Regions from separate parts of the Brevundimonas sp. TSRC1-1 genome, predicted to be linked through region 2. Evidence: riboswitches for the same ligand, from Rfam matches in the RefSeq annotation. Region 2 holds a riboswitch; the other holds the start of a gene.
The links. Region 2 has a riboswitch for glycine ahead of ACP7CK_RS14835 (TonB-dependent receptor domain-containing protein). Riboswitches for the same ligand answer to the same signal wherever they lie in the genome.
Positions count from the first base shown of each region.

Region 1: linked by a shared signal. The riboswitch ahead of gcvT (glycine cleavage system aminomethyltransferase GcvT) and the one ahead of ACP7CK_RS14835 (TonB-dependent receptor domain-containing protein) in region 2 are both predicted to bind glycine.

Region 1 covers NZ_JAFCXI010000003.1:634,176-638,586, forward strand. The annotation lists gene pncA (bifunctional nicotinamidase/pyrazinamidase) at 1-403, opposite strand, end outside; gene ACP7CK_RS13235 (class 1 fructose-bisphosphatase) at 403-1,374, opposite strand; glycine riboswitch at 1,542-1,640, shown strand; glycine riboswitch at 1,645-1,734, shown strand; gene gcvT (glycine cleavage system aminomethyltransferase GcvT) at 1,790-2,920, shown strand; gene gcvH (glycine cleavage system protein GcvH) at 2,931-3,296, shown strand; gene gcvPA (aminomethyl-transferring glycine dehydrogenase subunit GcvPA) at 3,442-4,411, shown strand, end outside.
Region 2 covers NZ_JAFCXI010000004.1:256,078-260,488, forward strand. The annotation lists gene ACP7CK_RS14820 (sensor histidine kinase N-terminal domain-containing protein) at 1-13, opposite strand, end outside; gene ACP7CK_RS14825 (response regulator transcription factor) at 10-672, opposite strand; gene ACP7CK_RS14830 (ABC transporter substrate-binding protein) at 729-1,856, shown strand; glycine riboswitch at 2,063-2,150, shown strand; gene ACP7CK_RS14835 (TonB-dependent receptor domain-containing protein) at 2,346-4,411, shown strand, end outside.

The sequences.
Region 1 (4,411 bases), on a different contig from region 2:
CCGTCGGGGTGCGATGGTCGTTCTCGAAGAAGCCGGAGTAGGAATCGACCGCCGGGTTGTAGCCCTTGCGGATCACGGCCAGGGCCTTGCGCACCGTGGGCGCGACGTCGGGATGGAAGTCGGCGCCGGGCGAACCCTGGATACAGTGATCCGGCCACAGCATCTGGCGGCCGTAGGCGACCTCGATCTCGGTGAAGGGGGCCGCGCCGGAGTGATTGGAGGCGAAGCTGATCTGGTCCGGCGTGTGCCAGTCCTGGGTCACGACCACGCGGGAGAACCGTTCGGCCAGCCGGTTGATCAGCGGCATGATCCCCGCCCCGCCCGCGACCGCCAGAGAACCGCCCTCGCAGAAGTCGTTCTGCGGGTCGATGACCAGGAGGACGTCAGTCGGACCGATCTGCATCACATGCCCGCGTAGGCGTCGATCTCGTTGGCCGAGCCCAGGGCGACCGGGATACGCTGGTGCAGATGCTCGGGCTGGACGTCCAGGATGGGCTGCACCCCGTCCGTCGTCGCCTTGCCCCCGGCCTGTTCGACCAGGAAGGCCATGGGATTGCCCTCGTACATCAGGCGCAGCTTGCCGGGCTTGGTCGGCTCGCGCTTGTCCCACGGGTAGAGGAAGACGCCGCCGCGCATCAGGATGCGGTGGACGTCGGCGACCATGGCGGCGACCCAGCGCATGTTGAAGTTCTTGCCGCGCGGGCCTTCGTCGCCCTTCAGCAGGTCGCCGATGTAGGTCTGCACCGGCGCGGACCAGTGGCGCAGGTTCGACATGTTGATGGCGAACTCCTTGGTGTCCGGCGAGATGGCGATGTCGTCGTGGGTCAGGATCCAGTCGCCGTCGTTCGACAAGGTGAAGCCCTTCACGCCGGCGCCGGTCGTCAGGACCAGCATGGTCTGGGGACCGTAGAGGGCATAGAGGGCCGCGACCTGGTTGCGGCCCGGCTGCATGAAGTCGGCCTCGGTCGGCGAAGCCGTGGCGGACTTCAGCACCGAGACGATGGTGCCGACCATGGCGTTGATGTCGATGTTGGACGAGCCGTCCAGCGGGTCGAACAGGGCCAGATATTCGCCGGTCGAATGGGACGCCGGCTGGACCTCGTCCATCTCCTCCGAGGCGACGCCGGCGACGGCGGGACAGGCCAGAAGGGCGTCGGTCAGCATGTCGTTGGTCATGACGTCGAGCTTCTTCTGCTCCTCGTCCTGGACATTGATCTGGCCCGAGGCGCCCAGAGCCCCGGCCAGGGCGCCGCCGGCGACGACCTTGCTGATGTCGGCGCAGGTGGCGGCGACGACGGTCAGCACCGCTTTCAGACCCTCGGGCGCGTCGAGCGCGGCGATATGGGCGTCGAGACGGGTGCGGTCGGCGGTCATGCGGTCGGTCCGGTGCGGCTGAGGCGGTTCCCGTTCTTGGCGGGCCAACGGCGCGAGGGCAAGGGCGACGCAACAACAGGCGATGCGAACGGCGACAATGACGCCGCCGGACGGCCTCCGAAAGCCGCCGACGCTTGACTTGGGCCCGGAGTCGGTGGCTTAGGTCGGATGCTCTCGCGGGAGAGTTCGGGACCGGCAGGCCGGCCCCCGACGCCGAAGGCGCAACCGCCCCGGAAACGCTCAGGCAAACGGACCGCGACAGCATACGGACGCTGGAAAGTCGCCCCCTTCTCGGGATCAGGGCGCGCCGACGGAGCAAGGCGGTCTGACCGCCGGAATCTCTCAGGCTTCAGGACAGCGGGGGCGCGAAGACGGCGGAGCTCCGCCACCAAACGCGACCGTGAAAGCCTGAACCATGACCGACCAAGCCCTGAAGACCCCCCTTCTTAAAACGACGCCCCTGAACGCCGCGCACCGCGCCCTGGGGGCCCGGATGGTGGGCTTCGGCGGCTATGACATGCCAGTCCAGTATGAGGGCGTCCTGGCTGAGCACCGCTGGACCCGCGAACACGCCGGCTTGTTCGACGTGTCGCACATGGGCCAGTGCAAGATCACCGGCGAGGACGCGACCGCCCAGTTCGAGCGGTTCGTGCCCGGCGACTATGAAATCCTGAAGGCCGGCAAGCAGAAGTATTCGCTGCTGCTGAACAAGGACGGCGGGATCATCGACGACCTGATGGCCGGCCGCCCGGATCACGACGGCCTGTTCGTCGTCGTCAACGCCGGCAACAAGGACGAGGATTTCGCCTTCTGGGACGCGAACCTGGAAGGCGACGCCAAACTGACGGTGCTGGACCGCGCCCTGATCGCCATCCAGGGACCGGAAGCCGCCGAAGTCATGTCGGCGTACGAGCCGCTCCTGGCCGAGATGGGCTTCATGGAATGCGCCCGGCTGATGCTGTTCGGCGTCGACTGCTATGTCTCGCGTTCGGGCTATACCGGCGAGGACGGCTATGAGATTTCGGTGCCGGCGGACCAGGCCGAGCGCGTCTGGAACACCATCCTGGAGGACGCCCGCGTCAAGCCGATCGGCCTGGGCGCCCGCGACAGCCTGCGCCTGGAAGCCGGCCTGCCGCTGCACGGCCATGACATCGACCCGACGACCTCGCCGGTCGAAGGGGCGCTGACTTTCGCCCTGTCCAAGTCGCGCAAGGAGCGCGCGGATTTCAACGGCGCCGAGCGGATCCTGAAGGAACTGGCCGACGGTCCTTCGCGCGTCCGCATCGGCCTGATCGTCAAGGAAGGCGCCCCGGCCCGTGAAGGCGCCGAGATCGCCGACGCTGACGGGAACGTCATCGGCAAGGTCACCTCGGGCGGCCCCTCCCCTACGCTGGGCAAGAACATCGCCATGGGCTTCGTGCCGCCGGCCTATGCCGCGCTGGGTACGGAGTTGAAGGTCGTCGTGCGCGGCAAGTCCGCCGCCGCCGAAATCGTCGCCATGCCCTTCGTGGCGCAACGCTATTACCGCAAACCGAAGACCGTCTGAGGATCAGATTATGAAGTTCACCAAGGATCACGAGTGGGTCAGCCTGGACGGCGACATCGCCACCGTGGGCATCTCGAAGCACGCCGCCGACGCCCTGGGCGACGTGGTGTTCGTGGAAACGCCTGAGGTCGGCAAGACCGTCGCCAAGGGCGCCAGCTTCGCCGTGGTCGAGAGCGTCAAGGCCGCCTCGGACGTCTACGCCCCCGTCTCGGGCGAAGTGGTCGAGGCCAATGACGCCCTGTCGACCGCCCCGGAAACCGTCAACGCCGCCCCGGAAGGCGACGGCTGGTTCGCCAAGATCAAGGTGTCGGACGCCTCGGAGCTGGACGCCCTGATGGACCAGGCCGCCTACGACGAGTTCCTGAAGACGCTTTGACTTCATCCGCTCATCCCGGCGAAAGCCGGGACCCAGTTCTTTCGCGAGGCAGGGTGCGTGGGATGAGCGGCTCTTCTTTAGATCGACGCGACCGATCGCCCAAAACACTGGGTCCCGGCTTTCGCCGGGATGAGCGGAATAGAACATGCGCTACCTCCCCCTGACGCCCGACGACCGCACGGCGATGCTCGCCGCCATCGGCGCGAAATCGATCGACGACCTGTTCGTGGACGTGCCCGAGGCGGCGCGACTGGACGGGCCGGTGGACCTGCCCCGCGTGGCCGGCGAGATGGAGGTCGAGCGCGCCCTGTCCGCCATGGCCGCCAAGAACGCGACGGCCGGCGCGGTGCCCTTCTTCTGCGGCGCAGGGGCCTACAAGCACCATGTCCCGGCGACGGTGGATCATGTGATCCAGCGGTCCGAGTTCCTGACCAGCTACACCCCCTATCAGCCGGAAATCGCGCAAGGGACCCTACAGTACCTGTACGAGTTCCAGACCCAGGTCGCGAACCTGACCGGCATGCCGGTGGCCAACGCCAGCCTCTATGACGGCTCGACCGCCATGGCCGAGGGCGTGCTGATGGCGACCCGCGTGACCCGCCGCAACAAGGCGGTGATCTCGGGCGGCGTGCACCCCCACTATGTCAAGGCGACCGAAACCGTGGTCCACGCCGTCGGCGTCGAGACCCAGGTCCTGGCCGCCGCCGTCGACGCCGAGGCCGCCGTGATCGACCAGATCGGTCCTGACACGGCCTGCGTCGTGGTTCAGACCCCCAACGTCTTCGGCACGGCGACGGATGTGACCAAGATCGCCGAGGCCGCCCACGCCGCCGGCGCCCTGCTGATCGTCGTGGTCACCGAGGCGGTGTCTATGGGCCTGCTGAAGTCGCCCGGCGAGATGGGCGCGGACATCGTCGCGGCCGAGGGCCAGTCGATCGGCAACGCCCTGAACTTCGGCGGCCCCTATGTCGGCCTGTTCGCCACGCGCGAGAAGCTGATCCGCCAGATGCCCGGCCGCCTGACCGGCGAGACCGTGGACGCCGACGGCGAGCGCGGCTTCGTCCTGACCCTGTCGACGCGGGAGCAGCATATCCGCCGCGACAAGGCGACGTCGA
Region 2 (4,411 bases):
GGGCGAGGCTCATGGATCGAGGCGATACCCGCGGCCACGGATATTGGTCACGGCCGGTCCATCCGGCTGAAGCTTGCGTCGCAAACGGCCGACGTGAATTTCCAGCGCATTGAGCGACGGCGCCTCGTCCTGAGGAAAGACCTCGGCGGCCAGCAGGTCGCGGTCCACCACCTGTCCAGGTCGGGACGCCAGGACGCGCAGGGCCGCCCATTCGCGGGGGCGCAGGGCGAGGTCGCGGTCGTTGACGTGGGCGCGCCCGGTGCGCCAGTCGCAGAAGAGGGTTCCGACCACGACCGCGCCGGCGGCCTGTCCCTGGCGTCGACGCACGATGGCGCGGAGACGTGCGACCAACTCCGATGGGGCGAACGGCTTGACCAGATAGTCGTCGGCCCCGAGGTCAAGGCCCGCGACCCGGTCGCTGAGGGCGTCACGCGCCGTCAGCATGAGAACCGGGGTCGATGATCCCTGCAGCCTCAGGGTTCTCAGCACTTCGAAGCCGTCGATGTCGGGAAGGCCGATGTCCAGGATGGCGGCGTCGAAGACCTCTGAGCTTTCGAGGCGCAAGGCCTGTTCGCCGCTGTCGATGCATCTCGCCTCGAAACCTGCCTCATGCAGAGTGGCTTCGAGCGAATGCCGTAGCGCCTTGTCATCTTCGACAACGAGTATTCTCATGGCGAGGCGAGGGGGCGACGGATCATGGATGACACAATAACCAGAAAGCGGGGCCGGTGAAGACGGATCGGCGAGATCTGCTCGTAGGCCTGGCGGGGGGCCTGGCGGGCGGGCTGGCGGGAGGGGCGGCGGTGTTAAGCGCCGCCGGTTGTTCGTCGGAGCCTGAGGGCGCGGGCACGGCGCCGCGGGTGCGTTGGCTGGCCCGCCGCGAGGGGGCGCTTCACATCCTCACCAACACCAGTTTGATGGGGCCGGTGCTGGAGGCCTTTCGTCGTCGCTGGCCTGAGATCAGGGTACGTCTGGACGACAAAAACTCCACTCGGATCGCCGAGGAGGTTCGGGGGCTCGCGGCTGCGGGCCAGGAGGGGCCGGACCTGGTCTGGAGCACGGCGATGGACGTGCAGGTCAAGCTGATCAACGACGGCTATGCTCAAGCCTACCGGTCGCCGCATCGTGCGGCCATGCCGGACGGTTCGGTATGGCGCGACCAGGGCTATGGCCTGACGGCCGAGCCGATCGTGTTCGCCTATAATCGACGCCGGCTCACGACCGATGTCGTGCCCCGCAGTCATGCGGATCTGCTTCGGTTGCTCAAGACCCGCCCCGAGGTCTTTGACGGTCGTGTCACCCTCTACGACGCCGAACGGAGCGGCGTGGCCCTGATGCAGCTTTCGGCGGACGTGCAGATCTATCCTGAAGCCTGGTCGTTGATGGAGGCGCTGGGCGCGCAGCGTCCGCGGCTGGACACCTCCGGGCGGAGAATGATGAGTCAAATCGCCGATGGGCGGATGGCGTTCGCCTATAATATGAACCAGTCGTACGGCGCGTCATGGGTCGCGCGCGCGCCGGAGATCGGATTGATCACGCCTGAGGACTATCATCTGTCCGTTTCACGCGTGGCCTTCATCCCGCGCAACGCCGCCCACCCGAATGCGGCGCGGCTGTTTCTGGACTTCCTTCTCTCGCGTGAAGGCCAGCGGGTGATCGGAGCCCTGGGCGTTCGACCGGTCCGCGACGATGTCGATGCGCCTGTCCGTCCCGCCGCGCCAGGCGTTCGGCCGGTTCGGGTGGGACCCGCCCTGCTGGCCAATCTGGATCAGGCGCGTCGCGCGACTCTGCTCACCCGGTGGAGGGAAGCGATGCGTCACGGCGTCAGAGCGCCGGCGGATCCGGCTGCTCCCTGACCGTTCCTGTGGATAAGTCCATTAAGTCCGAAGCCTCCCTTTCTGTCACGACGCCGTCATGCGGACGCCCGTCGCTTGCAACATGGGGTCTTGATCTGGTCCGTCTGGTTCGTGCCGGCACGATAAAACCATGTATTTTGTTTTGAGCGCAAAATAACTGCTGTATTTGTCGATTTGACAGGGCGGTCTGGGTTGATCTTACTCACCCCAGCAAGGCGGGAGAGATCGGCTCCGGCCGACGCCGAAGGCGCAACCGCCCCGGAAACGCTCAGGCAAACGGACCGTCTTGCTGAAGGAACGCTGGAGAGAAGGCCGGATCCGGGGGATGCGGTCTCGCCGAAGGAGAAAGGGTCGGCGACGACCCGAAACTCTCAGGCCCAATGACAGCGGGGGCGAACGGACGCCGAAGAGCGTCAGTCGCATTGGGCATCCCTGGGGAGGGGCGTCGTCGCCATGAGGAATCTCGCTTTGTCTCGTCTTAATCGTCACTTGACCCATTATTGCAGCGCCATCGCCCTGCTGGCCTGCGCCACGGCGGTCCAAGCCCAGGAGACGGAGGGCTCTCCGGAAACCGCCGCGGTCGACGATATCGTCGTCACCGCCTCGCGCATTGATCGCGCCGGCTTCGAAGCGCCGACGCCGACCATCCACCTGACCGCTGAGGATCTGTCGGTGGGCGCGCGCCCCAATATCGCGGCCGCGCTGAACGACATGCCCCAGTTCCGCGCCACCACCTCGGCCCAGACGACCGGCACCAACACCGGCGCGGGCAATGCGCCGGTGGACCTGCGGGGGCTGGGCATCAACCGGACCCTGGTCCTGATCGACGGACGCCGGGTGTCGAGCGAGAACGACCTGAACGCGGTGCCGTCGGTCCTGGTCAAGAGCGTCGACGTGGTCACCGGCGGCGCCTCCGCCGCCTGGGGATCGGGCGCCGTGGCCGGCGTCGTCAACATCGGCATCGACCGCTATTTCACCGGCGGCAAGCTGGGCGCCGAATACGGCATCTCGTCCTATGACGACGCCGAGCAGGAACGGTTCGAAGGCGCCTGGGGCACGGACTTCGCCGGCGGTCGCGGCCATTTCGTCGTCGGCGGCGAATATCTCGACAACGAAGGCGTCATCCCGAAGGCCTCGCGCCCAAATATCGGCCGCTGGGCTACGGTCAACGGCGCGCAGACGCCGGACGTCGGATTCGCCAACGCGGCCTATGGCGGTCTGATCATGTCGGGTGTGAACCGCGGCATGGTGTTCAACCCGGACGGCTCCTTGCGTCCGTTCGACTATGGCACGGTCAGCGGCACGAATTCGATCGGCGGCGAAGGTCCGTCGAACGACGATCTGAGCCCGCTGGTCACGCCGCAGAGGCGTTACACGGGTCTGGCCAGCGCCGTCTACGAGATCAACGACAGGCTGCGGGTCACGGCTGATGTCCGTCATTCGCGCATGTGGAACAACTATGTCTGGTTCGGCGACCATGATCGCGGCGACCTGACCATCGGCATCGACAACGCCTTCCTGTCTTCCACGATCAAGCAGCAGATGGCGGCCGCCGGCCAGACGTCCTTCACCTTCGGTCGTTTCAACTCCGATCTGTCCTATTCGACGATCGACTTCGAGCGGGTGACCACCCAGGCGACCCTGGCCGTGGATGGCGAGTTCGGCGAGAACTGGCGCTGGGGCGCCTATTACAGCCACGGTGAATTCGAGAACAACATCGACACGCCTGGCTTCCTGCTGAAGACCCAGTTCGCCAACGCCGTCGATTCCGTCATCAATCCATCGACCGGCCAGGCCGTCTGCCGCGTGACCCTGACCAACGCCAACTCCGGCTGCGTGCCGATCAATCTGTTCGGCCTCGGGGCCCCGTCGCAGGAAGCCATCGACTATGTCACCGGCACCCCGCAGCAGCGCGCAACGACCAAGCTGGACGTGGCCGGGATCAGCCTGCGCGGCGAGCCCTTCAGCCTGCCGGCGGGCGACGTCTCGATCGCCGTCGGTCTTGAGGCCCGCAAGGAGCAGACCGACCAGCGCGTCGGCGAACTGGATGCTGCGAAGGCCTTCAAGACCTTCAGCTTCTCGGCCATGTCCGGAGAGTTCAGCGTCAAGGAGGCTTTCGGCGAAATCCTGGTTCCCGTCGTCCGCGACCTGCCGGTTCTGAACGACCTGCAGTTCAACGCCGCCGCGCGTATCTCCGACTACGACACCACCGGTTCGATCTGGTCGTGGAAGGTCGGGGCGACGAACGAGTTCTTCCAGGGCTTCCGGGGCCGGGTGACCCAGTCGCGCGACATCCGTTCGGCCAACCTGTCTGAACTGTTCACGACGACCACGACCGGATGGAACAACCTCAACGACCCGGCCAAGAAAGGCGCCCTGGTCTATGTGCTGAACAACGGCGGCGGAAATCCCAACCTTCGCCCGGAGACGGCTGACACCCTGACCCTTGGCGTCACCTATGCCCCGCCGTCCATTCCCGGCCTCAACCTGTCGCTGGACTATTACGACATCAAGATCGATGACGTGATCACGACCATTGCGGCGCAGGACCTGGT